Regions from separate parts of the Paraburkholderia jirisanensis genome, predicted to be linked through region 1. Evidence: riboswitches for the same ligand, from Rfam matches in the RefSeq annotation. Region 1 holds a riboswitch; the other holds the start of a gene.
The links. Region 1 has a riboswitch for manganese ahead of ACYVNQ_RS30170 (sodium:calcium antiporter). Riboswitches for the same ligand answer to the same signal wherever they lie in the genome.

Region 1 (14,871 bases):
ACGACACCGCGTAGACAGCGCTAGCTGATGCCGGCAAGGCAATGTCGTAGTCGTCGGCGATACCGAGGGCGCGCATCTGCGCGACGACCTGGCCGAGCGACCATGATGACGTCCCCACGTCCGGCGACTGCGGCACCGGCACAGCGCCGACGGCCCATGGCACTTGCGGCAGCGGCATGTCGTCCATCGTCATGCCCGGCATATCGTCCATGCCGTCGCTATGCGACGGGTGCGACGTGTGAGCCGCTTGCGCGGTGCCAGGCTTGACGTGTTCACCCGGCATCCGCGATTGCAGCGCAAGGCTGCCCCACGATCCCGGCGGCGAGCCAAGTCCGGCGCTGGTGGCAAGTGCCTTGAACTGCTTGCCCCACGAGCCGGTCCACGGCAGGCCGGTCACGACGAACGCCAGTGCGCCCACCGCCAGCCAGATGCCAAGCGCCGCATGCACGCTTTTCCATAGCGGCCGGCCACGCAGCGAAAGGCGCGGCAGCAATGCAGCGCGCAGCTTCGTGCCGGCTCGCGGCCACCATAGCGCGATGCCGGTGCCGATCATCACGAGCGTCCAGCACCCGACCAGTTCCATCAGCAGTTCGCCCGGTTTGCCGAGCAGCAGCTTGCGGTGGATCATCCGGTCGACCTGCATCAAGCGTTGCTCGACGCTGAGCGTGCCGAGCACGGTGCCGTCATACGGATTCAGGTAAATGCTCTGCTTGTCACCATTAGGCAGGCGGAAGATAAATTCGGTGCTGCGGTCCGATCGTGAAGAGATGCGGGCCGTCGTCGCGATCGCGCCGACTGGCAGCGCGCCGCGTGCTTTCGCCAACAGCGCATCTTCGGAAAGACGCGGCACGTTGCGCGGTTCTACAACCAGCCGATGCGGATACAGCAGCGGCTCGATCTGCGGCTGAAAGCAGTACAGCGTGCCGGTCACTGCCAGCACGACGAGAAACGGCATCACAAACAGGCCGGCATAAAAGTGCCAGCGCCAGAGCGTCCGGTAGCCGCGCACGGCAGTCGCGGCATTCGCCGCTGTCGTGTGCGAATGGGTGGTGACAGTGGACATGACGTGACCTCCTTACAGGTGCAGCCGGCCTTCAAAATGGAAGGTTCGCCCGCATACGGGTAAAGGACGAGGTAGCGCTCGTCGACGAAGTTGTCGACCGTGACGCTACGTCGCATTCCTGTGCGCATTGATAAACGCCGGCGCGCGCCTTCAAAAGGGCGCACGCGATGGGCGGCGTACGGCGGTGGTCAGGAAAGGGCTGGAGGGGCTCTGGGGCGGCCGGTTGGAAACGCGCCGACAGGCGTAAAGCGCGTGGACAGCACGGTGACTGCAGCCACGATGGGCAGTAGCAGAACCGGTGCGATGGAAGGCGGAATAGGCGGCGGCGCCGCATGCGCTGCAAGCAGATCGCAATAACCGCACGCCGAAAGCAGATCGCCCACCGTGTGATGATCGGCACCACCGGTCTGCGAAACGGTGCAAAGTGCGGCGACCGGCTCACCGGCGCGGACCGAAACCATCCATTGGCTTACCGCCGGCGCGAACACGATCAGGCACATGGCAAAAATGCCAAGCCATGCGATCACGGAGCGACGGGCGTAGAAGTTCATAAGCCGGGACGGAGTCAGGCTGAGAAGTCTAGCATCCGTTTGCTGCCTGCGGGCGCGGATCGCGCAGCGTTTTGCCGCGTCACGGCTGCGGCAGCTCCAGCCGCGCGAGTTCGGCGAAGTAATGCGCACCAGCGGCGAGAATCTCGTCGTTGAAATCGTAGCTCGCGTTGTGCAACGGAATACCTCCGCGCTCCGGCGCATCGCCATTGCCGATGAACATGAAGTTGCCGGGCACCACCTCGAGAAACGCGCCGAAGTCTTCGGAGATCATCATCGGCTGCACGTTCGGGTCGACCTGCGACGTGCCGGCGATCCGCGTTGCCGCCTCGACCGCGAGCCCCACGCATTGCGCCGCATTCACCGTGGGCACGAACTCATGCGTGTACTCGAACTCGCAGGCCGCGCCGTGGCTGCGGCAGATCCCTTCGCTGAGCTCGCGCATGCGGGTCTCGAGCAGCGTTTGCACGTCGCGCGCGTAGCTGCGCGTATCGCCCTTGATCGTCACGTGCGACGGAATCACGTTGCGAATGCCGTCGGTGATGAACTCGGTGCACGATATGACGGCCTGCAGCGCGGGATCGAGATTGCGCGACACAATGGTCTGCAATGCCGATACGATCTGTGCGCCGATCACGATCGGATCGATTCCCATATGCGGCCGCGCCGCATGCGTGCCGCGCGCGGTGATATGGATCACGAAGTTGTCCTCGCTTGCCATGATCCCGCCGCTACGGGTGGCAAAACTGCCCGCCGCCATGCCCGGCATATTGTGCATGCCGTAAATCGCATCGACCGGGAAACGCTCGAATAGCCCGTCGTGCATCATCGCCTTCGCGCCGCGGCCGTGCTCCTCGGCGGGTTGAAAGATCAAGCGCACCGTGCCGTCGAAATCGCGCCGGGCCGCAAGCAGACGCGCCGCGCCCAGCAGCATCGACATGTGTCCGTCGTGTCCGCACGCGTGCATCTTGCCGCTTGCGAGCGACGCGTACAGGCGCCCGGGCGCCTGCTCCGCGATATTCAATGCGTCCATGTCCGCGCGCAAGCCGATCGAGCGGCGCCCGGCCCCGACCGTCAGATTCGCCACCACACCCGTGCCGCCGATGCCTCGATGCACGTCGAAGCCTAGCTCTTCGAGAATATGCGCGACATACGCGGAAGTCGCGACCTCTTCGAATCCGGTTTCAGGATGCTGATGCAGATGCCGGCGCCAATGTTTCAACTGTTGCTGCAGCGTGCTTTCCATCGTGACGATGCTCCATTGCAGATCTTTGTTTTGCGGCGCGCCCCAGTCACTGGGTGACGCGCGCGCCCCATTGCTGCTGACGGGCCAGCACCGATTCCGCGGTTTCGCCCACACATTGCGCGTAGACCGTCGGCGCGGTTGCACCTTCGGTATTGATCACCAGCACGCGCGACGCCGTGTCTAGCGCAACTGCAGCGGCATCGGCGCGATCGCGCATCAGCACGGCGAGCCCCGCGTATCCCGCCGCGCCCGATTCGCCGGCTACGATCGGCACGTCCGCACTGCCTGCGGCGGCGAGTTCGCGCATCGCGGCAATGGCCTGCGCATCGTCGATCGTCATGAAGTGATCGATGCAATGCTCGAGCACGGTCCACGCGAGCGGCGATGCTTCGCCACATGCGAGCCCGGCCATCACCGAATCGACCGAGCCGGTGGCGCGCGCGGGCCGTCCTTCGCAGGCACTGCGCAGCAGACAATCGGCCTGCGTGGGCTCGACCACGATGAAGCGCGGCCGCCTGTCGCCATATGTTTCCCACAGATAGCTCGCGATGCCCGCAGCGAGACCGCCCACTCCACCCTGCAGAAATACATGCGTGAACGCGCACTCTCGCTCGCGTTGCGGGCTCTGTTCGACCAGTTCCGCGGCGATCGTCCCGTAGCCTTGCATCACGTCGCGCGGCACGGCCTCGTAACCCTCATAGGACGTATCCGATACGACGTGCCAGCCGTTTTGTCTTGCAAGCCGCTCCGCGTGCGCCACCGATTCGTCGTAGTTGCCTGCGATCCGGATGATCTGCGCGCCATAAGCGGCGATCGCGTGCTCGCGTTCAGTGCTGACCCGCGCATGCAAGACGATCACGCACTGGCATCCCGCCGTTTGCGCGGCCGCGGCCAGCGCACGTCCGTGATTGCCGTCGGTGGCGCTGATCACCGTCAGATGGGTCAGCAGCGTCTGGTGGCCGCCCTGGATCACGGCGCTCGCATCAAGCCCATGAGCCGGCCATAGCCGCTGGATAAGCCGCATCAATGCATTCGGCGCGCCCAGCGCCTTGAAACTCGCGAGCGGCGAACGCACGGACTCGTCCTTCACGTGCAACTGCGCGATCCCTGAGCGGGCGGCCGCCGCCGGCAACTCGCGCAGCGGCGTGGCACCCGCGGCAAGATAAGGCCACTGCGACAGCGCGACACGGCTGCGCTGCGCATCGGCCACGTTGAGGATGGCCTTCAGTTCATCGGGGTAGCGGGCAAAACGCGCCAGCGGATTGGCAAACAGCATGAGATCGATGCTCCGGAAAAGTCAGCCCGCCCGATGTGCGCCGCGCGCTCGGCGCGCTTGACGCTTGCGGGATAAGCGAAATAATATTTCGACACCAGCGCAACCCGATCGCGCACTTTGCGGCCGTTTCGCAAAAATTTCTCGTGTTTTGCACACCAGGCGAAACCATGGCCGTCACCCTCGATGCGTTCGATCGCAAGCTGCTCGCCGAAGTGCAGCAGGATGCGCAAACCCCGCAAAACGAACTCGGCTTGCGGGTCAATCTGTCTACTGCGGCGGTCAACCGGCGCTTGCGGCGTCTGTCGGACGAAGGTGTAATCGAGCGTTTCACGGCGGTAGTGTCGCCCGAAAAGGCCGGTTGTCCGCTAACCATCGTGACCCACGTCGAAGTGGAGAGCGAGCAGATCGACCTGCTCGACGCGATGAAGCGCACCTTTGCGCAGTGTCCGCAGATCCAGCAGTGCTATTACGTCGCCGGCGAGTGGGACTTCGTGTTGATCCTCACCGTGCGCAACATGGAGCAGTACACCGAACTCACGCGCCAGCTGTTCTTTGCGAACAACAACGTCAGGCGTTTCAAGACGCTGGTCAGCATGAGCCGCGTCAAGGTCGGGCTCGGCGTGCCGCTCGAACCCGACGAATGAAGCGGCGCCTGCCACGCGCACTCAGCGCACCACGCTCTTGTCGCGCCACTCCCCTGCGCTGAACTGACGCACGGTGATCGCACCGTTCTGGATGTCGCCCACGTTGTCGAACTGGATCGGCCCAGTCACACCGTTCAGCTTCAAACCTTGCAGCTTCGGCAGATACACCTTCGGGTCGGTGGAGCCCGCGGCCTGCATTGCGGCGGACATCGCCATCACCGCGTCGTAGGCGTACGGCGCATACAACTGCACCGGCACGCCGAAGCGTTGCTGATAGCGCCTGAAGAACTCGGGGCCCTTCGGCATTTGCGCCGGCGGCACGCCGGCCAGCGTGCAATACGTATCGCTCGTCATCGCCGCGCCGGCCAGCTGGATGAATTGCGGCGTGCAGGCCTCATCGCCGGCGATCAGCCGCGCCTTGATGCCCAGGCGCTGTGCCTGCTGCGCAAACGCCGCGGCCTGCGTATCGCCACCGGTGAACACGATGCCATTGGGCACGTGGCTCTTGATCGAGGTCAGCACCGCCATCCAGTTGGTCGTCTTGTCGCTGCCGTATTCGCGCGCCACCACCGTGCCGCCGGCGGCCTTCACCGCTTTTTCGACTTCGTCTGCGAGACCCTGGCCATACGCGGTGCGGTCGTCGACGATCGCCACCCTGGTCGACTTCAGGTCCTTGACGAGGTACGTACCGATCACCGTGCCCTGGCGCACGTCGTTGGCTACCATCCGGAACACGGTGCGATAGCCTTGTGCGGTCAGCCTCGGGTTGGTCGCCGATTCGGTGATCATCGGGATGCCCGCGTCCGAATAGATCTTCGACGCGGGAATCGACGTACCGGAGTTCGCATGCCCGACCACGCCGGCCACGCGATCGTCGACCAGCTTTTGCGCGACCGTTACGGCGGTCTTCGGGTCGGCCGCATCATCCTGCGAATTCAGTACGAACTTGACGGTCTGGCCGCCGATCTTCACGTGCTGCGCGTTCAGATCCTCGATCGCGAGGCGCACGCCGTTTTCGTCGTCCTTGCCGATATGGGCGAGCTCGCCCGTCAGCGGAGAAACCTGACCGATCGTAACGGTCATGTCTGCACGAGCGATGAGCGGTTGCGCCGCTACACCCAGCATCAGTAGAAAGAAAGTACGGGACGGAATTCGCATGATCGGCACTCGCGTGGTTTGAGCCGCGACACCTTTGCGATGCCGCCGGGATTGAGCGTCCCAGGTGCATCTCGTTTGGGACAGCATCATGCTACGGGGCGCGTGCGATAGCCAAAATCGGCTGCGTGGCTGGGCACGCAAAATCCGCTCGTTCGACAGCGCGATCGCGCGTATTTTTATCGGCCACCGTTGCGAAGCACGTTCCCGCGGCAGCGACGGGCAAATTATCTGTTCAATTTCCGAGGAGCTGTAACTCGATTCCAGCAGGTTATGCTGTCACGCAGCAAACCGCATAATTCCCGTCGCGCTGGCGCCGTAGTTGCAGTGCTGGACTTCGGCTTCTCCGACCGATCCATTCTCAACAAAGCGAACGATGAAACTGCGAATCCTGTGTGCGGCAACGGCCGCCTTGTTTTCCGTCGATGCGGCACATGCAGCGTCAGCCGCGCCGGCAAAGTCGGAATCGACTAACGCGACCACGACCTACCACCGCGTCACCGTCGACGGTGTCGGTATCTTCTATCGCGAAGCGGGCCCGAAGAACGCACCGACCATCGTATTGCTGCACGGCTATCCGTCTTCGTCGCGCGAATTCGATCCGCTGATTCCGCTGCTGGCCACGCGCTATCACCTGATCGCACCAGACTTCCCGGGCTTCGGCCAAAGCGATTCACCGTCGCCTGCCACTTACACCTACACCTTCGATCATCTCGCGCAAACCACCAACGGTCTGCTCGAGCAGCTCGGCATCGACAAGTACGCACTGTATCTGCACGATTACGGCGGCCCGGTCGGCTTTCGCATCATGAGCGCGCACCCGGAGCGCGTGCAGGCGCTCGTCGTGCAAAACGCAAACGCCTATCAAGAAGGGCTCGGCGTGAAGTGGGCGACGATCGCGAAGTATTGGGCCGATCCGAAGGCGCACCCGGAAGTGGTCGATGCGTTCATGTCGTACGCGGCAACCGAGCAGCGCCATACCGCCGGTACGTCGCACCCGGAGCGCTACAACCCCGACACATGGACCGACGAATTCGCGCATCTGTCCAAGCCGGGGCAACGCGAGATTCAAGGCGATCTGCTGTACGACTATCGGACCAACGTCTCTTCGTATCCGCAATGGCAAGCGTGGCTGCGCGAGCATAAGCCGCCGACACTTGTCGTGTGGGGGCGCAACGATCCGTCATTCATCGCGCCCGGCGGCGACGCCTACAAACGCGACGTGCCGGATGCGGAGATCCACCAGCTCGACGCCGGCCATTTCGCGTTCGACGAGCAGAACGACGAAATCGCCCAACTGATGCTGAAGTTCTTCGACAGGATCCACTACTGAAGCCGATACCGACGCGCGTTCATCGCCTTCATCGCCGGCATCGGCGTAGATCGCGCGTCGGTCAATCTGCTTGCTAAAGCGCAAACAGCAACGCTGCAAACACCGGATAAAGCCAGCCGACCCGCACGAGTTGGCTGCTTCGCACACGCTGTACACGAAACGACCACTGCAGCAGCACGATCGCCAGCACGGTGGTCCCGGCCGCCAGCAGCGACGGCGCCGCAAGCTGCCACGACGTGAAGAACAAACCGAACGCAGTGGGAATGGTTGCCTGAATCATCATCGCGCCGCTGATGTTGGCCAAAGCGAGCCGCTCTTTACCCTGCCTGACCCAGATCACTGCGTTCATGATCTCCGGCAACTCGGTTGCGATCGGGCTGAATAACAATGCTGTCAATTGCGCGCTCAATCCGAGCCATGGACCGATAAGCTCGATCTGCTGCACGAACAGATGCGAAGCGGCAAAGATCACGGCAAGCGCGCCCAGCACCTGCAACAGAATCCACCCCATCGCAGGATCCGGATCGTGCGGCCGCAGCTTCAGCGGTTCGAGTGCTTCATGCTGGCCGACGTCGCCTTCGGCTGTCAGCTCCTTCCAGCAATAAAGCGCATAGGCCACGAGAAATGCGACGCCAAGCAAAGGCTTAAAGCTGAATACGACCAGCCCGAGCGAAATCTTCGCCGCGAAAATCACGAGAAACCAAAGCTGATCGCGCCTGAGCCGCCGCGTGTCCACATCGACCACTCTGGCGCGCGCACGACCGATGCGGTGCGCTGCCAGCAGCAGCGCCACGCCGACCACCGCATAGGCCACGGTGGCGAGCGTTAGCGGACCGCCGATCGCCGCACCCACGCCAATCTCTTTCTGCGCCGGACTGCCGCCTAACGCTACCGCGACAAACGTGACGACGCTTTCCGGCAAGGCGGTGCCGAACGCGGCCAGTACTGTACCGGTTGCGGTTTGAGTGAGCTTGAGTTTCTGGCCGAGCCGTTCGACGCCATTGACGAACGTCTCGCACGACAGATAGATGACGCCTGCCGAAGCAAGCAACAGGGCGAAAGTGACTAGCATGACGGTCGCCCCGCCATACGGAATGCGTGAAAGCCGCGAGCGCCGCGAAAGCCACGATGATTGAGCACTTCGATCACTCCACGAGCCGGGCACACGAACCAATGACGCTCCCTTCGCCCGGCTCGGGTGAAAGGGAAGCGTCATAGGTCTCGTCAGGCCGTGGAAGGGCTGCCTGCACCATGGCATGTGATGCTGCGCGTATGCCAATCGTGTTGATACAGGCGCTTCACCGTAGTGGATGAAGCTGACTACTCCCCTAAGACGGAATCGATTATATCGGCATAGTCAGCGAATGGGATCAAGATGCTGACAAATTTTGACTAGAAATTTTATAGCGCCGCGGTAAATGCGAATGATGTTTAATTGCCATGGCGCGTGCTTTAAAGCACGCGCTAAAGCTGATGCAGTGCGCTGCGCTTAGCGCACGATGGTTGCCGTATCGAGCGGCTTGATCGTCGGCACGTGCAGCAGCACCGCCAAGATCGATGCGACAGGATGGCAAACTGCGCGCGCAGATAGATCGAAGCGAATGCTGTGCCTTTAACGCAATTGACCCGTGCTATCCAACGTTACGTCAAGGCTGCGTTCAGTGTTGCGCCGCGAGCGGCGTGTTCGCTTCTGCCAGCCGCAGCCGCGCCGCGTGCGCGGCAAATCGCAGCAAGCGTCGCAACGATGTTTGCCAGACTCGCGCCAGTCGAAAAACATTCCGTCACGCCTAGCGCTTTTAGTGCAGCCCTGTCGTCGCATCCTATGTTGCCGCCCATGATCACCGGTATTTGAAGCTTGCGGCTGCGCAGTTCCACAAGCAGTTGCGCAGCGAGTTCACGATGCGCGCCGGACAATGACGAAATGCCGACCACGTCCGCGCCGTGCTGCAACGCCTGTGCGCACACTTGTGCCGCCGACGAAAACAGCTCGCCGGTTACGACATCAAAGCCCGCATCGGTCAACGCGGCAGCCACTACGCGCGCACCGCGGTCGTGGCCATCCTGGCCGAGTTTGGCCAGCAGAATGCGCGGGCGTCTGCCGAGCGCGGCGGCGGTCTGCGATACCGCTTCACATGCATCGCGCCAATCGGGTTGCGCTTCGAGCATCGGTCCGAGCACACCGTCGCGCACGTCCAACTGCACCGCATGACGGGCCCACACCGATTCAAGCGCCTGCGTACACTCGCCGATCGTCGCGCGCGCACGAATGCAGGCGATGGTGTGCTGCAGCAGATTACCCGTACCGGTCCCTGCCGCGGCTGTCAGCTGCGAGAGCGCGTCGTTCACGCGCGCTGCATTACGGTGCGCCTTTACTTCCGCAATCCGGCGCATCTGTTGCGCACGAATCTCCGGCGCATGCAGTTGCAGATCCGCCGATGGCGCTTCTTCATCGCCGTGCACGTAGCGGTTCACGCCGACCACGGTGCGCTGCCCGCTTTCGATCTCGGCCTGCACCGCGAGCGCAGACCGACCGATTTGCTCCCGCACCCAGCCCGATTCGATCGCCTCGATCACACCGCCGTGTTGCCCGATCTCTTCGAGCAAGGCCTGCACGCGTTGCGCAAGATCGGCGGTCAACGATTCCATCATGTACGAGCCGGCCCACGGATCGATCACGTCGCACACACCGGTTTCGTGTTGCAGCACGAGTTGCGTGTCGCGCGCGAGACGCGCCGATTCGGCACACGGCAGTGCGAGCGCTTCGTCATACGCATTGGTATGCAAAGACTGCGTGCCGCCGAACACCGCGGCCAGTGCTTCGATGGCTGTGCGCACTACATTGTTCATCGGCTTTTGTGCGGTCAACGACCAGCCCGAGGTCTGGCAATGCATGCGCAATGCGCGAGCCTTGTTCGAACTCGCGCCGCATTGTTGCGCAAGTTCCGACCACACGAGGCGCGCCGCGCGCAGCTTGGCGATCTCGACATAAAAATCCGTGCCGACACCGAAAAAGAAACTCATACGCTCGCACACGTCGTCCGCGCGCATGCCGCGCGCGATCGCGGCCGCCACGTAAGTGCGCGCGTTCGCCATCGTCAACGCCAGCTCCAACACCGGATCGGCGCCCGCTTCCTGCAGGTGATACCCCGAAACCGACAGCGCATTGAAACGCGGCACATGTTGCGCCAGATATTCGACCACGTCCGCTGCGATCTTCAGCGACGCTTGCGGCGCGAAGATGCACGTGTTGCGCACCATGAACTCTTTCAGCACGTCGTTCTGGATCGTGCCAGTCAGGTGTGCGGGCGGTACGCCGCTCTCTTCCGCAGCGACGATATAGGCCGCCAGCACCGGCAGCACCGCGCCATTCATCGTCATCGATACGGAAGTCTTGTCGAGCGCGATGCCGGCGAACAGACGCTTCATATCTTCAACGGTATCGATTGCGACGCCCGTCAAACCAACGTCGGCGCTCACACGCGGATCGTCGGAATCGTAGCCGCGCTGGGTCGGCAAATCGAAGGCCACCGACAAGCCTTGCGCGCCTTCCTTCAGCGCCGTGCGAAACGCGAGATTCGAATCCGCCGCATGCGCGTAGCCGGCGTACTGGCGGATGGTCCACGATTTTTCTGTGTACATCGATGCATACGGGCCGCGTACGAATGGCGCCACGCCCGGCAGGCCACCGAGGTGCGCAACACCGTCGAGATCCTCAGCCGTGTACAACGGCTTAAGCGGCACCGCACGGCGCCGAGCCGTATCCGACACGCTCATCGCTGCCTCCAGCGTTTTTCGGTCATCACGTCGGCAATCTTGCGGCCGTCGCTCTTGCGGTGCACTTCAGTCCAATGCGTGAGGCCTTGCGCATTGTTTCGCTCGCCGGCAATCCGTACGCACAGCGCATCGCCGAGATCGATGTTGCCGTAGTAGTACAGCGAGCGCGTGGTCACGACCGGCGGCTCCGTGAAGCGGTGCCGCTGCCATTCCGCGCGATCGACGAACGACTGGAAATTTGCGAAGTAGAGAAAGTCCGCGCCGTTGAAATCGCTGTTCGGGCAAGGCAGGAATTCCGCTGCATCTGCGGCGACCGCTGCAAGGCCGTTCTGTTTTGCTACCTCGCCAGCCTTCAGGCGCCTGCCTAGTTCGATCATCGGCAATCCTTCATCGGGCACCGGGCTCAGTTCGCCCGGCAGTGCCGCCAGGGTTGCGCGCGCAACCGAACGGTTGTTGCGCGCCGCGCCGCGCGTGACGAACGTCGATGTCATCGACACCTGCGCCAGCAGCGCATCGCCGCGCATCACGCGATGCGTGCTGAAGTGCCGCACGGGGCCGGTCCGGCATAGCGTCGTGCCGATGTCGAACGCGTCGCGCTCGCGCACTGCATCGAAACCGTAGGCCTGCAAGCGGACGGCGGTAAACGCTGCATATGAGCGATGCCCGTCGTCGTCGCCGAAGTCCGGCGTCGCACGTCCGGCGTGCGCGGCCAGCGCATCCCAATGATGGTCGCCGCATTCCTTCAACAGCCAGTTTTCCGATAGCCCCGTATAGCTCAATTGCGGCATGCCGGCCCGATAGCTGCGCAGCGTCGTCATGCGGCGAGGCTCTTCGATGGCGAGAGCGCCGCGCGAATCGCGCCGACCACATGCTCCGCATCGCGCGCGATGCCGGAGAAGCGCCCGGATCCCCATGTATGCAGCCACGGCAGGCCGATGAAATACAAGCCCGACTGCGGTGTGATGCCGCGCATGTGGGCCGGATAACCACGCCCGTTGAAAATCGGTGCATCGAGCCAGCTGAAGTCGGGCCTGAAGCCAATGCACCAGATCACCGACGTGATGCCGCTCGCTGCCACATCGAGCGATGTGCGCTCTTCAGTGGGTCGCCACGCTGCCTCATAACGCACACCCGGCGGCGCTTCGACGCCATGCTTCGCAATGAACGCATCGATGCTGGCGTTGATGCGGTTATAGGTGTCGTCAGCACTGTCGAGATTTTCGATCAGATTCGGCGCGAATTGCAGCTGACCGTCACGCAGCTCGTCGAGGCGGCCGAACAGTTCCATACCCTCCGACGCGAAACGCCGCAGATCGATATCGCGGCCGCCGTCGCGGCCGGTCACGTAGTGGTTTGTGTTGTCGCGCACGCCCTCGCGCAGCGGATGTTGCTCGACCGGCATGTCGTAGTAACGCATGTCGGCAAGCCAGTCCACCACATCGCGGCCGCGATAAAAGCGCGCGCAACGCGGCGCTTCGCCGACTGCCAGATACACTTTACGGCCCGCCAGATGCAAATCTTCGGCGATCTGCGCGCCCGACTGACCGGAGCCGACTACCAGCACTGCGCCTTCTTTCAGCGCCCCCGGATTGCGATATGCCGATGACTGCAACTGCGCGATATCCACCGGCAAACGTTCGGCCATGCGCGGCACGATCGGTGTGTGATAGCCGCCTGCCGCCACCACCACATGATCGGCGGTGAATTCGCCACTCGACGTCGAAACCGCGTAACGTCCGCCCGGCTGGCGCACGACGCGTCTTACCTCGGTATGCTCGAGCAGCGGCGCATCGAGCATCGACACAAAACCTTCCAGATACGCAACGATCTCATCCTTCTTCATGAACCCATGCGGATCGGCACCACTGTACGGATGACCCGGCAGCGCGCACTGCCAGTTCGGCGTGACGAGGCAAAACGTGTCCCAGCGCTGCGTGCGCCACGTGTGCACGACCGTCTGCTTCTCGATGACGAGGTGGTCGATCGCAGCTTCCTTCAGGTAATAGCTGATCGACAAGCCCGCCTGGCCACCGCCGACGACGATAACCGTGTAATGCGGAACTTCGCTCGTTCCGCCTTGAGCAATCAATGACGCGTTAGACATGATCTTTTCCTGCGTTCGATAGAGATGTCTTCGGGTTGCTGCGCGTTTTCGTTTGGCCGGGCAGCATCGGTTCGACCATCACGTAAGCGCAACGACCTTCACCTGCGCGTGCGGATCCGACGCGAAGTTCTGCGCCTGCCGTTCGATCTGCGCGAGCTGATCCATGGCCGCCGAGCAGGCAAAGCCATATTTCTCGCGCACCCGCTCGGAACCGATCTGCAGCGCTTTGCGGGCCCGCTCGAGAAAATCACCCAACGCATAGCGCTGCCCGGCATGGAAGAATTCGCCCACTACGGTAGATGGCGAATAACAGTTGACCTCCGTACCATCGGGCCATTGAACCCTGAAGTGCATGACAGGCATGGCGATTCCTTTAAACAACCGGTTCACGTGATAATTGCGCGAGCTGCTGCTTACCCAGCGCTCAGGCGCGCGCTCCCGACGGTGCGCCGATAAACGGCCCGTCCGCGAAGCGCCATAGCGGTGCGGCGCTGCCTTGCTGCTCGACCACCACTTCGCGCGATCGGTCGACTACGCCGATTGCCGCGCAGGCCAGATCACGCTCGCGAAAGCGTGCGAGCACTTCGTCGACATGCTGCTCGCGCACCGAGAGCAAAAAACCAAAGCTTGGAAAGGCGCTGAGCCATCGCTCGAAGTCCACGCCTGCCGGCCGCGGTATCGCATCGAGATCGATACGCGCGCCGACGTCCGAGCATTCGAGCAACATCAACGCGGTACCCAGCACGCCCGCCATACTGATGTCTTTCGCGGCATCGCAAAGACCGCTCTCCGCAAGCTGCGGCAGCAGTTCGAGATCGCCGCGCAGACGCTGCGCGGGTGCGCCGACCGATGCATTCCAGAACGGATATGGGTCTTCAAAACGTCCGCGCAGATCGGCGGCCATCAGCAGCCGGTCGCCGGCGCGCGCGTTGAAACTCGATAGCAGCGCGCGGGCGCGCCCGATGATCGACACCGCAAGCTGCGCCTGAGTGCTGCGCGTGTTGGTATGGCCGCCCACCACCGGCACGCCGTACGCACTCGAAGCAGCCGCAATTCCGGCAAGAATCTGTTCGGCGCCCTGCTGCCCGTCGCTCCACAGCGCATCGACCACAGCCAGCGGCCGGCCGCCCATCGCGTAGACATCGCTGACGTTGACCATCACGCTGCTATAGCCGGCGAACCACGGCAGCGCTTCGACGAAATCGCTGACCAGTCCCTCGATGGCGAACAGCAGAAAGCCGTCGCTGTCGGCAATGGCGGCGCAATCGTCGCCGACCGCCACCGCCTGAGCGAGATCGTCGACGCCGCGCGGCAGCCGCGCGGCGAGCGAAGCGACCACGCCCGCTATATCGGTCTTGTGGCGAAAACCGCGGCTTTCGCGTAACCGTTCGACCAGTGCTTGCACACTCATGAGCGCCCCCGCGACGACGACGACGTGACGAAGCCGCTTTCCGGCGTGAAGCACGGCGGATAGTGCGAGAGGTCCGCTTCCATCAGGTGATGCAAGCGGCCGAACAAGGTCTCTTCCGCAACGGTCTGCCAACGCAGACGCCTGAACAGCGGCACGTTCTGACTCTGCACGTGTGCGAGAAACGTATCGCAGCCGAGTGCATGCGCGCTGCTGACGGCGAGGCGAATCAGCGTCGAGCCGAGCTTGCCGTGCGAACGGAACGCCGCGTGTACCGCGAGACGCGAGCCAAGCCACACGCGCGGCGCCGTTTGATGAAT
Region 2 (14,871 bases), on a different contig from region 1:
CGATGCCCAGTGCCAGCGTCGAGCCGAAGCTGCGCAGCGCCGGCATCGCGCTGGTGCCGAGCAGGCCGAACGACAACAGCGTGGTGGCGGCGGACAGCAGCACGCCGGTCCATACCGCGCCGAGTTCGGCGCCTTCGCGCAGACAGCCTTCGCGCAGGAATACAGCGTAGTTTGCGCCGACCCCGAGCACCAGCATCAACGCGAGGCAGTTGAACAGATTGAGCGGCACGCGCGCATAGCCGAACACCGCCAGCGTGACGACCACCGCGAGCAGCACCGGCAGCGTCACCGCGATGCCGCCGCGCACACCGTAGCGGAATATCAGCAGCAGCAACACCAGCGCGAGCGCGCCGGCCAGCCACAGCGCGCTGTCCACGCGATACGCGCCGAACAGCTTCGACACGCTCGCTGCCTTGTCGACGAACACCACGCCCGGCAACGCGTGAGCGAGCGCGCTCAGGTCTGGCAGATTCGCGTCGGCCACGCGTCGCGGGATGACGAGCGCGGCGTAGTCGTGTTGCGGCGTGTGGGTCGCGCCGAGCCATAGATGGCGATACGGCTGCGCCCACGGCGTGGCGAGCCAGCGCTCGACTGTGAGCGGCGCCGTGTCGGCCGACTGACGGTAGGCGGCCAGCCAGGCATCGGCGACTTCGTCGCGAAAGCCGGCCTGGACCAGCGTCGCGCGTAGTTTATTGGGATCGTCGAATACGCGCTTCGCGAGCAACGCGCGATCGGCCGTCTGTTGCTGCGCCGGCGGCACGAACGACGACACCGACTGCCAGCCGTCCACCGCTGCCGCGCCGCTCAATCCGTCAAGCTTCGCGCCGAGCGCCTGCGCGCGCTGCAGCACCGCGTCGGGCGTCGCGCCGCGCACGACGAAGAACTGCGCGGTGTTGTCGACGCCGATCGCCGCGCGGATCTGGTTTTCCTGTGCAGCGAGCACCGGGTCACGCTGGATCAGCAGATGGATGTCGTCGTCGCTGCTCAGACGCAGCCAGCCGGGCGCCGCGAGCACCAGTAGCAGCGCAGCCACCCACCATGCGCGGCGGCCGCCGAGCAACGCGTGCCAGCGCTCGAGCAGACGCGCTGCCGCATCGAACAACTGGCGACGGCCGTGATTAGGCTTGTGTTTCAGCTCACGCGGCAACAACGCAGGCAACAGCGTCAACACCGAAGCAAACGCCGTGCAGATACCCACCATCGCAAAGCACGCAATCTGCCGCAGCGCCGGAAACGGCACCCACGCGAGGATCGCATAGCCGAGCAGGCTGGTGGCGAGCGCCACCGTCAGCGCGGGGCGCACCGCGCGCGCGCCGCGTCGCGCGTCCCACGGTGTTTGAGAATTGCGTGCCGCGCCGAGCGTGACGACGAAATACTGGATCGAATAATCGACTGCCTCGCCGATCAGGCTCGCGCCGAACACCAGCGTCACCAGATGCAGCTTGCCGAATACGATCAGCGTGGCGGCCAGCGCGCAGACGATGCCGAGCGCGGTCGATACGAAACCGAGCAGCAGGAAACGCGGCGAACGGAACACCCACAGCATCAGCAACGCGATGCCGCATGCGGACGCCGCACCGATCAGATGGACGTCGCGCTCGGCGCTGCTGCGTGCTGCCTGCGCGTAGAACACCGCGCCGGTGCGGGCCAGCGTGACGTCGGGGAAGTGTGTTTTGAGTTGCGCGGCGCCCTGCGCGGTCGCGGTGAGCACCGCCTGTTCGAGCGGTGCTTCGTAGGCCGAGCCGGGCAAGGTGGCAACCACCAGCACGCTGGTCGCATCGTCGTGGTGCGCGACCAGCAGGTTGTCTTCGATCGACAGGTTCGAGGTGGCGAGCGGCAGGCCGGGCAGCCAATGCTCGAGCCAGCCGAACGGGTCGTCGGCGAGCTGCGTGGCGAGCGGGCCGCGCAGCGGGTTGTACAGACGCTGCGCGAGCGCATCGGGCAGCGAGTATGAGTCACTCGCCAGCGCTGTGCGGTCGGCGGGCGTCAACAGGCTGAAGCGGTACGGCAGATAGAGCGTGCCGATCTGCGACAGATCGAACGGCGGTAGTTCGGCCGTTACCGAGCGGAACGTGCCGCTCTTCGTCAGCGTCGTGGCCAGCTGTTTCGCCGCGGCTTTCGCATGCGCGGCGTCGCGGCTCGTCACAACGTACACGGTGCGGTCGCCGAGCGCGGCGGCAAGCTTGTCGACCGCCTGTTCCGCGACGGGGTCCGCTTCGGTTTGCGGCAGCAGCTCGAGCAGGTTGGTCTGCAGCGGCGAGCCGGCCGTGAAACGCCATCCGCAATACAGCGCCGCCGCCAGCGCGAGCAGCAGCCAGGCGGCACGCATGCCCCAGCGCTGCCGCGTCAGCCGGTGCTGCGCCATGAGCTGCATCACGATGCTCCGAACAGCGCGCGCTCGGCGGGCGTCAGTTCGTCGACCGCCGTGCTGCCGGTGAAGTCGAGTTGCGTGACGTCGCCGTTGGCGAGCGTGATGCGCAGCGTCTGCAAGTACGCGCCGCCGCTCATCTGCAATGTCTTGATCGACTGCGCGAGTTGTGGCTGGTTCGGCGTGAGTTGCATCTGCCAGTGTTCCGGCGTGCCCTGTGCGGCGACGTCGAACTGCGCATACAGCGCCGACAGGTCGCCGCCGAGCATCGCGCGCATCATCTTCGAGACTTCGGCGACGCCTCGTGCGCCGTTCGCGTGTTGCGTGCCGGTGCTCTTTACGCGCTGGCCGTTGGCGTTCAATTCGCTCACGCCGGCGTCGTCGATCACGTAGCCTGCCTTGTAGGGCGTATCGATCTTCCAGATCACGCCGCGCTCGCGGAAGAACAGCAGCGAGCCCGTGCTCACGAGCGGCTGGCGCATCGCGGAAAGCGTCTGCGTCTGTTTGAACTGCGCCCGTATGCCTTTGACCTGGCCGAGGCGCGATGCAACCGACGATACCAAGGCCGGATTGCCGGCCGCGGCGTCGCCAGCTGCGGCTGCGGTCGCTGCATGGGCGCTCTTGGGGAACGTGGCGAGCACGACGAGGCCGCATACCGCGACGAGCGCTGCTGCCGTACAGGCCACACGCGTTGCGGCTGCAAGCGTGCGCGCGCGCCGCTTCAACGTTTCCATGCGCGCTCCAGCTTTTCGAAGACGACCGGCGGCGACACGAATTGCAATTCCTGGGTCGCCGCATCGACGGCGACCTGGATCGTGTAGCCCTTCGTCAGACGCGTGCCCGATGCGCAATCGACGATCTCGTAGCCGATCTTCAAACGGTTCTGGTATTCGAGCAGTTGTGCGCGCACTTCGAGTTGCTGTCCGTAGATGGCCGGCCGCACGTATTTCAGATGCGCCTCGACGATCGGCCACAGATAGCCGGAATCGCGCATCTGCAGATAGTCGTAGTCGAATGCGCGCAACAACGCGGCGCGGCCGATTTCGAAGTACTTCAGGTAGTTGCCGTGCCAGCAGACGTTCATCGCGTCGACGTCGTGAAACGGCACTTCGACGAGGCCGCTCGCGCTTAATACCGGGGCTTGTTTATCGGGCGCGTTCATCGTGCGCCTCCCCGCGTGGCTTGCCGTTCGGCTCGCCGTTCGGCAAGCCGCTCCGCTCGATCAGCGCGCACGCGGCAATCTGCGCCGTCAGCGCGCGCAGCTCGTGTTCCAGCGCGCGGTCTTCAACGACGAATGGCGAGATCGCTTCGACACGCTGCGCAAATGCCTCGAGAGGCGCAGGCACCGGCGTATCCGCCGCGTCGCGCACGCGCAGCCTGAGCGCCTGCAGCGCCGCCAGCGTATGCGCGGCCGCTACCTGCTCGGTCAGTTCGAGCACGCGCAGGCAGTCGCGCGCGGCGATCGTGCCCATGCTGACCTTGTCCTGATTGTGCGATTCCGTCGAGCGCGAAAACACGCTCGCCGGCATCGTCTGTTTCAACGCTTCCGCCGTCCACGCGGACGACGAAATCTGCACCGCCTTGAAGCCGTGGTTGATCGGCGCGCGCTCCGGCGTCGCGCCGGTCAGGTTGCGCGGCAAGCCGTTGTTGAATTTTTCGTCGACCAGCAACGCGAGCTGCCGGTCCATCAGGTCCGCCAGATTCGCGACCGCGGTCTTCAACGAGTCCATTGCGAACGCAATATGGCCGCCGTAGAAGTTGCCGCCGTGCAGCACACGCTCGCCGTCGGGGTCGATCAGCGGGTTGTCGTTGGCGCTGTTCAGCTCGTTTTCGATGTCGCGCCGCACCCATGAAAGCGCGTCGCGCGCCACGCCGATCACGTGCGGCGCGCAACGGATCGAGTAGCGGTCCTGCAGGCGATGCCCCGGCGTATCGGCGCGGCCCGCGAGATCCGCGCGAATCCATGCGGCAGCTTCGGCCTGGCCGGCATGCGGTTTCGCCTCGAAGATCAGCGGATCGAAATGCGCGGCGCGGCCGTCGAGCGCGACGGTCACCACGGCGGTCAGGCGCGAGGCAAGGCGCGTCAGATGGTCGGCGCGCGCAAATGCGAGGCACGCGAGGCCGGTCATCACCGCCGTGCCGTTCATCAGCGCGAGGCCTTCCTTCGGCGCGAGCGTGAGCGGCGTGTGGCCGAGTTCCGTCCATACGTCGCGCGCATCGCGCAGCACACCGCCGAAGCTGACGTCGCGTTCGCCGACCAGCGCCGCCGCCACGTACGACAGCGGCGTCAGATCGCCGCTCGCGCCGACCGAGCCTTCGGATGGAATGCGCGGCAGGATGCGCTGGTTGATCAGGTCGGCAAGGCGCTCGAGCAGCACCGGGCGTACGCCGGACATCCCGCAGGCCAAGGAGTTGAGCCGTGCGGCGACGACCGCGAGCGTCTGCGCGTCGTCCAGATATGCGCCCATGCCGCAGCCGTGATAGCGCGTGAGTTGCAGCGGCAATGCTTCGACCAGCGCCATCGGCACGTCGACCACGCAAGCTTCGCCGTAGCCGGTGTTCACGCCGTACACGGTTTCGCCGGCCGCCAGATGACGGCGCAGGAATTCGGCGCCGCGTTCGATGCGCGCGCGCCACGCGGGGTCGCCTGTCAGCGCGACCGGCGCGGCGTCGCGCGCAATCGCGACGACTTCCTCGATGGTCAGGCGCCGGTTGCCGATCACGATCGGGGTGACGCCGGGTTGCGGCGCGGCGGCCAGGTGCGGATGGGCTTTTGCGTCGGCTTTTGCGTCGGCCGGCATCGCAGATTGCGCGTCGCCGGCGCCTGCGTTGCCAATCAGATCATGCTCGGCCATTCGCTTCTCCATTGGATTGCGCCGACTTGCGCGCAAGGTCCGCGCGTGCCTGCGCTGCGCGCGCGGGGCGCGCCCAGAAATCGTAGAAATTGAACCATTGGTAAGGCGCCTTGCGGCAATAGTGTTCGAGCCGCTGCGCGTAACGCTGGGCCCATGCGGCGAGCTGCTCGGCGCGGGCGGCGCGCGGCAGTTCGATACGCTGCGCAAACGATTCGAAATACACGCGGTAAGCGCCGCGCTCGCGCAGGCAGAAGAACAGATACACCGGACAGCCAAGCGCGTGGGCGAGGATATACGGCCCTTGCGCAAACGGCGCGCTTGCACCGAGAAACTGCGCATCGGTAGTGCGGCCCGATTCGCTCGCCGGCACGCGGTCGCCGACGATCACCAGCAGTTCGCCTGCGTCGATGCGCTCCTGCATCAGCATCGACGTCTGCGGTCCGAAATCGCGTACTTCGACGAGGTGGTGCCCGAAACGCTCGTTTGCCGCGGCCAGCACGCTGTTGAAGCGGCGCGCATGCCCGGTATAGACAATCGCGGTGACCTTTGCGTACGCATGGCGTGCGGCGAGCGCGCGCATCATTTCGAGGTTGCCCAGATGCGCACCGATCACGAGCGCGCCGCGGCCGCTGTCGGCGAGCGCCTCGAACGCGGCTGGGTCGTCGAAGGCGATTTCGTCGCCGTTGATGCGGCCGGACCATGCAGCGAGTTTGTACAGGCCCGCCTGGGCGAACGCGAGCATCTGCAGGTAGGCGGAGCGCCAGCCGGGGCGGGGTGTGTTGCCATCCGGAGTCGCGTCGGCCAGATGCGTGAAGTAGGTCCGCGATGCGGCGCGCGCGGCGCGTCCGGTCAGCAGGAAATACGCGACCACCGGATGCAGCCACCAGCCGGTGACGCGCAGGCCGAACACGCGGCAGCTCAACGCGAGCGTCAACATGCCGAGGCGGCTGCCGCGCTCGGCGATGCGCGACCAGTTGCGATTTTGGGTTTCGCCGGCGGGCGCGGCCGATGCCGGTTTGGTGCCGGTGGTGCCGGTGGTGTTGGCGTGTGCGCGCGTGCTGCCGCTGCCACTGTCGTTGCCACTGTCGCCATTGTGGCCTTCATCGGCGGGCATCGCGACCGGCACACCCGCGTTGCGCGGCATCAGCTTGTGCGCGAGCAACATCGGCAAGCGCCACAGCATGCCGAACACCAGCCGCGTATGGCTGCGCGAAATGCGCACGTTGTCCCACAGCACATCGAAATGCGACACACCGTCCGCCGCATAGGTGACGCGCGTCGCGATCGAACGGAACGCGACGCGCCGCCAGTACAGGCGCACCAGAATCTCGATATCGAAGTCCATCCGGGTCGGCAGTGCGACGCTGTCGAGCAGCGCGCATGCGGCATCGAGCGGATAGAGCCGGAAGCCGCACATCGAATCGCGGATCGTCGGCGATAGTGTTTCGATCCACACCCACACGTGCGTCAGATAGCGTCCGTACAAACGCGCCTTCGGCACGCTTGCGTCGTACACCGGCCGGCCGATGATCACCGCAGCCGGCGCTGCGTGCGCGGCCTCGATGAAACGCGGCACGTCGGCCGCATCGTGCTGGCCGTCGGCATCGATCTGCAACGCGTGCGTGAAGCCCGCGGCGCGCGCGGCGCGCAATCCGGCCATCACGGCCGCACCCTTGCCGCCGTTCACCGGTAACCGCAACAGCGTCATGTGCGCTGCGTACTGCACGCGCAGCGCAGCCAGCACCTGTTGCGTCGCGTCGTCGCTGCCGTCGTCGACGACGAACATCGGCAAACCATGCACCGCAAGACGCGCGAGCGTGCCGCCAATCGCGTCCTTGTGGTTGTAGATCGGAATCACGATGCACGCGGCGAGGCTCATGCGTGCTCCCGGTAGACGATCACGCCCGATGCGCAATCGCGTGTGCCGAGCCGGTAAGCAAACTGCACACGGCGGCGCACCGCATCGTGCGACAGCGTCAGCATCAGCAGCGCGCCCGGCCGTACCGGCGCGGTGAACTTCAGGCGATCGATCGATGCGATATCGCGTACGCCAGCTATGTGTTCGGCCGCGAAACGGATCGCCCAGTCGAGCTGCACAATGCCCGGCAGAATCGGCACGCCCGGAAAGTGGCCGGCGAAATGCACGAGGGTCGACGGTACACGCAGTTCGTAGTGGAACTCGTTGCCGCGACGCGCTTCGGTCAGCACCTCGACACCTTCGGCTCGCGCTCCGAAAGCTTCGGCCAGTGCCGCGGCCGGCAGCTTGCCGCGCGCATCGAACGGCAGCGCAATGCGAAAGCGCCAGCGGCGCGGCAGCACGACCGCGTCGAAATAGTCGGCCAGATGCCGGTGCAAGGTTTTCGCGAGCGCGACGCGGCCTTCGCCGCACAGCGCCGCGCTACCCGCTTCGGTCAGCGCGACCAGCACGCCGACGCGCTCGCGCGAAGCCCCCGCGAGCGGCACCGCCGCCGCTTGCGTCACATACGGATGCAAGGCGAGACGCGCTTCGAGCTCGGGCAGCGACACACGCTTGCCGTCGAGCTTCACGATGCGGTCGAGCCGGCCACGCAGGTTGAAGCGGCCATCGGCGTCGAATTCCACGGCGTCGTCGGTGCGGTGCCAGGCGTCGTGGCCGAGATGCGGCGAGCGCACTTCGAGCGCGCCGTCTGCGCCGTGCCGTGCTTCGATGCCGTTGAGCGGCTGCCATGCCGGCGTGTCGTTCTGCCGGCGCCAGGCGATGCCGCCGGTTTCGGTGCTGCCGTAGATTTCGGTCGGCGCTGCGCCGAATGCCTGCGCGTAGTCGAGCGCGGCCTCGTTCGCCAGCGGACCGCCCGACGAAAAAAACACGCGCGGGGCTGGGGTCAACGTGGCGAAACCAGGCAGCGCGGGCCAACGCGACAGTTGCGCAGGCGTGGCGACCACGGCCGTCGCGCCGTAGACGTCGATGCGCGCCTGCAGTTGCTGCGGTTCGCCAATCGCGTTGCGATCGAACGGGCGGCCGGCCGCAAGCGGCCACAGCACGCGAAACAGCAACCCGTAGATATGCCGGTGCGGCACGCTCGCCAGCACGGTTGCATCGCCAAGCGTTGCGCCCCATTCGCGTTCGAGTGTTTGCACCTCGGCATCGAATTGCGCGAGCGTTTTGTGGACCGGTTTGGGCACGCCGCTGCTGCCCGACGTGAAAAGCGTGAGCGGCGCGATGGGCGCGATCGCGCCGAAGTCTGGTGCAAGGGCTGCGAGCGTCGTGCGCTCGTCTTCGAGCGCTTGCAGGTTGGCGTCGGTCAGCACCGCGTCGAATGCGCCCGCGAGATCGGCAAGATAACCGGGCGTCGCACTGGCCGGAATCACCGGCTCCTTGCCGCATGCAAGAAGTGCAAACAGCGCGCACGCGAAATCGAAGGTATCGTCGATACACAATGCGTAGCGCCGCGGCGCATCGGGCGCCTGAAGAACCTGCGCCGCGATGGCCGACACGCGCGCGCGGAACGCGGCAAAGTCGAGCGTCGTTGCGGGCCCCGCGCGCGCCGCGTCGCGGCAAACCGGCGTGGATGCCGCATGTGCGCCGCGCAGCAGTTCGTGCAGCGCGATCATGCGGCCTCCGAACGAGCCACGCGCGGCAGCACCACCAGGTAGCGCCAGACGATCTCGGCTACCAGCAGCACGCCGATCAGGCCGTAAGCAATCGCGCCGTTATACAGCGACCACGCCTCGCGCGGCCAGTACAGCGCGGTGTACAGCGAAAACGCGCCGTTCAGCACAAAGAACACGCACCAGATCTTCGTGACGTGACACGTATAGCGAATCGCCGGTGCGCTCAGTTGCGGCGTGCGGATGCGCGCGAACTTCTCGATCATCGATGGTCCGCGCACCAGCGTCGCGCCGAAGGCGATCAACAAACCGAGATTCACCAGCGACGGATAGACGCGCAGCAGCAGTTCGCTATCGGTCGCGACGATTGCCGCCGAACCGCAGCCGAGCAGCGCCGCGACGCCCCAGTCGATCGGCGAAAAGCCTTTCAGCGAAAGCGCGAATGCGCCGCTGCCCGCAAACCGTTGCAGACACAACAAACCGAACAGCATGCAGCCGACGTAGCGCGGCGTATCCCAACGCCACGCGCACAAAATGACCAGCGGATAAGCCAGCTTCGCCACGACCGCGAGCACGCCGCCTACCCGGCGCCGCATGGCGCCACCGGCCTGGTGCTGGCGCGGCCGATCTGCGCGCATCAACCCTGCGCCGCAAGCAGCGATTCGACCGCGACGATTACGTCGCCCACCGTGCGCACCGATTTGAATTCTTCCGGCTTGATGCGCCGGCCGGTCATTTCCTGCAGCTTGATCGCGAGGTCTACCGCATCGATGCTGTCCAGATCGAGTTCCTCGAACAGGTGCGCCTCGGGTGTCACGCGCTCCGGCTCGATGGCGAAGTTCTCTTTGAAGATCGCGCGGATGCGTTCCAGAATCTCTGCGTCGGTCACGGTCTACTCCCCTTTCTTTGTTGTTTCGTTGCCGGCGTGCACCGGTTCGCGCTGGCTCGCTACCAATGCGGCAAGCGTATTGATCGAGCGAAAGTGTTCGCGCGTGCTTTCGTCGTTGGCCGCGATGGTCAGCTGATAGTGCCGGCGCAGCACAATGCCGATTTCCAGCGCATCGATCGAATCGAGGCCGACGCCGTCGGTGGCGAACAGCGGCGCATCGTCGTCGATGTCGGCGGGTGTCAGGTCTTCCAGATCGAGTGCGTCGATCAGAAGCTGTTTGATCTCAAGCTTTAAAGAATCCATAGTCGAACAGGTGCTGAGTAATGTGAGCTTCGATCGCGCTCGTGACGTGACGCGCCGCGATCGCGGCGGGCACGTCGCGCACCGCGAATTCGTCGACGCCGCGCGGCGCAAGTACGTTGACACGCATGTGAAACGGCCGTGGCGGCACGTGATACCAGCGCATCCCTTTGGTGAAAGCCGGTGGGTCGCAATCCATCAGCACCGGCAGAATCGGCGCATGCGTATCGAGCGCCATGTAGGCGAAACCGCGCGAGAACGCATGCAGCCGGTTGCGTGCCGGGCTGCGCGTGCCCTCGGGAAAAATGATCAGCGTGTAGCCGGCGGCGAGCTGCCGCGCGCCCGCTTCGACCAGCGCGACCGGATCGGAATTGCTGACGTATTCGGCGGCCCGCACGATGCCCCAGAACACCGGGTTGCCCCAATGCGCGCTTTTGACGACGCAGCAGGCGCGCGGCGTCAACGACAGCAGCACCATCACGTCGAGCCATGTCGGATGATTCGCGACCACGATCGCCGCGCGGCGCGCAAGCAGTGTTTGCGCGCCGGTGGTGCTGAGTTTCATGACGCCGATACGGCACAGCACCCAGACCAGCGCACGAAAGTACACGTGGATCACGTCGGACACCGCGCGCTGGCGCGACGCGCGATGCGGCCACAGCGCGGCGAGCGGAACAGCGAGCAGCGAAAACGCCAGCCCGCACAGCCCGAATGCCACGAAGCTCATGCCGGTGGCAAACAGCCGCCAGGGGTAATCAAGCCGCTCCGTCATGCCATTGCCACTCCCATTGCGCGGTACCGCGCCGCCAGTGCGTCGCGCCGTGTGTGTCCAGACAGTGCAGCAGCGCTTCGCTCTGCGTCGCGAACAAGGCGTGGGCGGCGGCTGGCGGCGAACCTTTCATGGGATTCGCCGCGTGGGGGCCTGATGCCGCGTCCGCTACCGCGTCCGCTTGCTCCGATACCGCGCTTGTTACCGCGCCTGTTACCGCACTTGTTACCGCGCACGATAGCCGGCCCTGCGCGGCCGGCGCGTCGAGCAGCAGCGCGAGCGCGCCGCCCTGCACTTCGTTCTCGATCGCACCGTACGCGGCATCCGCCGGCTCGTCCGCATAAACCAGCAGCACCGGCGTGGCCGGGTCGCTTGCGTACTGCGCGTGCGCCTCGAGCAACGCGTAGCCGAGCGTTTCCGCACCCGCCGATACCGCGCTTGCCGCCGAGCGGTCGCCGCGCGCAATGCCGAACACGCCGGTCATCGCATTGAGCACCGACAGGCTGAACGAGGTCGGCGAAACCGGCTCGCCCGCGCCGATCGCACGCAGTATTTCGGTAGTGCGGCGCAATTCGCCGTGCCGCGACGCGAACAGCACGCGCACGTGGCTGCGATCGGCCGCGCAATCGTGCGCGACCTTCAGCGCGATGCGCGACAAACTGCTCAGACGGCGCCGCACCATCGGCTCGATAAAGCCGAGATCGGGGGCGGCGGTTGCGGCGACAGGCCAGAAAGACCAGCGAGCAACCGGAATAGTCCAGTGCAGATTGGGCATGTCGGGGTTCGCGCATACGGGCTGCTGATGCCTGAAAAAGGGGTGCCTACGCTGGCAATGACGCCAGCGACCGCGCCGGCGACTGCACGCATGCACCTTCTTTCTGGAGATTAATCGCCGCTCAGGAGGTCAGCCTTTTATCCGGTTTAGCGAGGTAACGGCACTTTGTGCCGATTATTTAGGGGCGGGTCGCCAAACCACTCTATATTGTGTGGCCGGGTTGCTTCCGACCGCCCGAAATCATACTGAACATTCTTAAATAAATCAGCCAGAAAAGACGTATCCAACTGTATCTGTGTCCGAATCGCGACGGGAAAAATCGCCGCCCTCGTGTGCACGGGGCTGTCGCGAAAATGGGCAAAGGCCGTGCGGTGGCGCATGGCTGATTGCTGCGTCGCCGCAGTGCGCGCGTTTTCGCGAAACTCGCTAAAAGACGGGACAATCGCCGTCGTTTTGCAATGAAATGTCTTTGTTAGCTGCCCACACGAACAAAATCGCGATGAACCGGGGCTGGCACGCTAGCCGCCCATGCTATAATCCGCCCCTCATTGGGGAGTAGCCGCCCCGCCAGATGCTCCACCGAACGGCCGGAAACGATTGGATTTCCCAGGTATTCGCTACCTGATCGTTCTGCGTGCTGCGCGCATCGATGGCGGGGGCGTCTGTCAACAAACTTGGCCGCATGCGGCCATGGCAGACGCAGCCTTTGGCCTGGCGAGACTGATGGTTTACTGCGCGCCGCAACAGGGCCCGGCGCGCGGTAGATCGTCGCTCGTTCATATCCGGCCCGAGGAAACACGTACACGTGGATCAAGCTCTTCTCATCTCGACCGGTGCGGTCGCGCTTGCCGAAATCGGCGACAAGACCCAACTCCTTTCGCTGGTCCTCGCCGCGCGCTATCGCAAACCGCTGCCGATCATTTTCGGCGTACTCGTCGCTACGCTGGTCAACCACGCGGGCGCCGGTGCGCTCGGTGCCTGGCTCGGCTCGCTCGTCACGCCAACCATCATGCGCTGGGCGCTGGCCGCTTCGTTTGTCGGCATGGGTTTGTGGATTCTGGTGCCCGACAAGCTCGACGACGAAGAAGCCAACACCAACCGCTCGCGTCTCGGCGTGTTCGGCGCCACGGTCGTCACGTTCTTCCTCGCGGAAATGGGCGACAAGACCCAGCTCGCCACGGTTGCGCTCGCCGCGCGCTTTCATGATTTCTTCGGTGTGGTGGGCGGCACGACGCTCGGGATGATGATCGCGAATGTGCCGGCGATTCTGCTGGGCGACCGCTTTGCGCACAAACTGCCGACCAGACTGGTGCACGGTATTGCCGCGGTGATGTTTGTCGTGCTCGGCACGCTCGCGCTGTTCGGCGTGGGGCTCTGAGCAAGGCGATGTTGTCCGGCGCCGGCCGCGCCGCTGTGACAGCGGGCAGCCGGCTGGTCTGCTGCATGTGTGGCCGCTGCAGCCAGCGTTCCTGACGCGCTACTGCGCGCGACCGACCCGCTACCGCTATTGCACCGTCTTGGCCGCCGACGCGGGTACCGCCGGCGCGGCGCTGCCCGCCGCCACTTCGTTCGGCACGGCGCCCGCGCCGCGCCCGTCGAGCGGAATCTTCACCGTACGCACCACGCCGTTGCCGAGCGGGAAATCGGCCAGCGCGCTTTGTGCGAGGAACGGCATCGCGTGCACCAGCGACGAGTCTTCGCTGGCACTGCGCGCGGTCACGTTATAGAGCTCCTTGCCGCTCGCCCTGTCGGTGATGCGCACGCCGAGCGTCTGCGTATAGACCGGATAGCTCTGCGTGACGTAACCGCCGTAGCCACCGCCGAAACCGCCGCCGCCGTACGGGCCCCACGGACCCCAGCCGCCCCAGCCGTACGGGCGGCCCCAGGCATACGGGCCGACCCACGGGTCGTAGTAATAGGCGGGCGTCGACGTGATCGCCATGTCCGAGCGGGTGTTATAGGCAATCGCAACCAGATAGTGCGCGCGGTCCATGTCGACCTGGCGGAACGCGTGCGTGGCCAGCGCGTTCGCGACCACCTGCTCGTACGTGGACTGCTCGATGCTCGCCTGTTGCGCGCCGCCGCGTTGGAACGCATAGGTGCGGGTAGCGTCGCTGCCGCCGTCCCAATCGGAGAATGCGGTGACCTGCGTGGTCACGTACGACGTGCAGCCGGCCAGCAGCGTAGCCAGCACCGCCAGCGTCACGATAACGGGGCGGGTCCAACGGTCGAGCTTCATGGTCTTTCCTCTTCTTCGCTGTCGTCGCCCGCACACGCCGCGCAGGCGGCCCGATAATACGCTGACCGCTCATCAAGGTAAAAAGTTCTGGTCGCAGACGCGCCGCGCCTTTGCTTTTACAATGGTCCGATCAGCCCCGCCCGCACGCCGCGCGGGCGGGCTTCAACGCTCCTCATTTTCCTCCGACCATGGCCGATACCGCTACGCCCAACGTGATCCGCCGCGCCGCTTACGCGCCGCCCGCCTTTCTCATCGATACCGTCGCGCTGGAGTTCGATCTCGAGCCCGAACGCACCATCGTCAAGAGCACGATGCGGGTGCGGCGCAACCCCGATGCGGTGCGCGCCACGCACCTCGAGCTGATGGGCGAGCAGCTCGAATTCGTCAGCGCCACGCTCGACGGCAAGCCGTATGCGGCCACCCGCGCGCATGAGCACGGCCTCACCGTCGAAGAGGTGCCCGATGCGTTCGAGCTGACGCTGATCGGCATCTGCAACCCGGCGACCAATACGACGCTGTCCGGCCTGTATGTGTCGAGCGGGAATTTCTTCACGCAATGCGAGGCCGAGGGGTTTCGCCGCATCACGTGGTTCCTCGATCGCCCGGATGTGATGGCCACCTTCACCGTAACGCTGCGTGCGGACAAGGCCGCGTGTCCGGTGCTGCTGTCGAACGGCAATCTGCTCGAACAGGGCAACCTGCCGGATGGCCGGCACTTCGCGCGCTGGGAAGATCCGTTCAGAAAACCGAGCTATCTGTTCGCACTCGTCGCCGGCAAGCTGGTCGCGCTCGAAGAACGCATCCAGAGCGGTTCGGGCAAGGAAAAACTGCTGCAGGTATGGGTCGAGCCGCACGACCTCGACAAGACGCGCCACGCGATGGACTCGCTGATCCATTCGATTCGCTGGGACGAGCGGCGCTTCGGCCTCGAGCTCGATCTGGACCGCTTCATGATCGTCGCGGTCAGCGACTTCAACATGGGCGCGATGGAGAACAAAGGTCTCAACATCTTCAACACGAAGTACGTGCTGGCGAACCCGGAAACCGCCACCGATACCGATTTCGCGAACATCGAAGCTGTGGTCGGC

Region 2: linked by a shared signal. The riboswitch ahead of ACYVNQ_RS28005 (TMEM165/GDT1 family protein) and the one ahead of ACYVNQ_RS30170 (sodium:calcium antiporter) in region 1 are both predicted to bind manganese.

Annotation. Positions count from the first base shown of each region.
Region 1 covers NZ_BAAGSQ010000030.1:57,053-71,923, reverse strand. Annotated here, with positions in the region: gene ACYVNQ_RS30205 (PepSY-associated TM helix domain-containing protein) at 1-1,063, opposite strand, end outside; gene ACYVNQ_RS30200 (DUF2946 domain-containing protein) at 1,252-1,614, opposite strand; gene ACYVNQ_RS30195 (M20 aminoacylase family protein) at 1,694-2,857, opposite strand; gene ACYVNQ_RS30190 (diaminopropionate ammonia-lyase) at 2,904-4,133, opposite strand; gene ACYVNQ_RS30185 (Lrp/AsnC family transcriptional regulator) at 4,301-4,777, shown strand; gene ACYVNQ_RS30180 (branched-chain amino acid ABC transporter substrate-binding protein) at 4,799-5,935, opposite strand; gene ACYVNQ_RS30175 (alpha/beta fold hydrolase) at 6,309-7,265, shown strand; gene ACYVNQ_RS30170 (sodium:calcium antiporter) at 7,339-8,337, opposite strand; yybP-ykoY riboswitch at 8,409-8,606, opposite strand; gene scpA (methylmalonyl-CoA mutase) at 8,907-11,039, opposite strand; gene ACYVNQ_RS30160 (Pnap_2097 family protein) at 11,036-11,857, opposite strand; gene ACYVNQ_RS30155 (MSMEG_0569 family flavin-dependent oxidoreductase) at 11,854-13,143, opposite strand; gene ACYVNQ_RS30150 (MSMEG_0570 family nitrogen starvation response protein) at 13,222-13,506, opposite strand; gene ACYVNQ_RS30145 (sll0787 family AIR synthase-like protein) at 13,568-14,554, opposite strand; gene ACYVNQ_RS30140 (MSMEG_0567/Sll0786 family nitrogen starvation N-acetyltransferase) at 14,551-14,871, opposite strand, start outside.
Region 2 covers NZ_BAAGSQ010000029.1:511,839-526,709, reverse strand. Annotated here, with positions in the region: gene ACYVNQ_RS28060 (MMPL family transporter) at 1-2,374, opposite strand, end outside; gene ACYVNQ_RS28055 (LolA family protein) at 2,374-3,102, opposite strand; gene ACYVNQ_RS28050 (acyl-CoA thioesterase) at 3,090-3,530, opposite strand; gene ACYVNQ_RS28045 (HAL/PAL/TAL family ammonia-lyase) at 3,514-5,223, opposite strand; gene ACYVNQ_RS28040 (glycosyltransferase family 2 protein) at 5,210-7,102, opposite strand; gene ACYVNQ_RS28035 (AMP-binding protein) at 7,099-8,814, opposite strand; gene ACYVNQ_RS28030 (COG4648 family protein) at 8,811-9,449, opposite strand; gene ACYVNQ_RS28025 (acyl carrier protein) at 9,449-9,700, opposite strand; gene ACYVNQ_RS28020 (phosphopantetheine-binding protein) at 9,704-10,003, opposite strand; gene ACYVNQ_RS28015 (lysophospholipid acyltransferase family protein) at 9,984-10,772, opposite strand; gene ACYVNQ_RS28010 (beta-ketoacyl synthase chain length factor) at 10,756-11,544, opposite strand; yybP-ykoY riboswitch at 12,083-12,296, shown strand; gene ACYVNQ_RS28005 (TMEM165/GDT1 family protein) at 12,350-12,922, shown strand; gene ACYVNQ_RS28000 (DUF4136 domain-containing protein) at 13,049-13,783, opposite strand; gene pepN (aminopeptidase N) at 13,972-14,871, shown strand, end outside.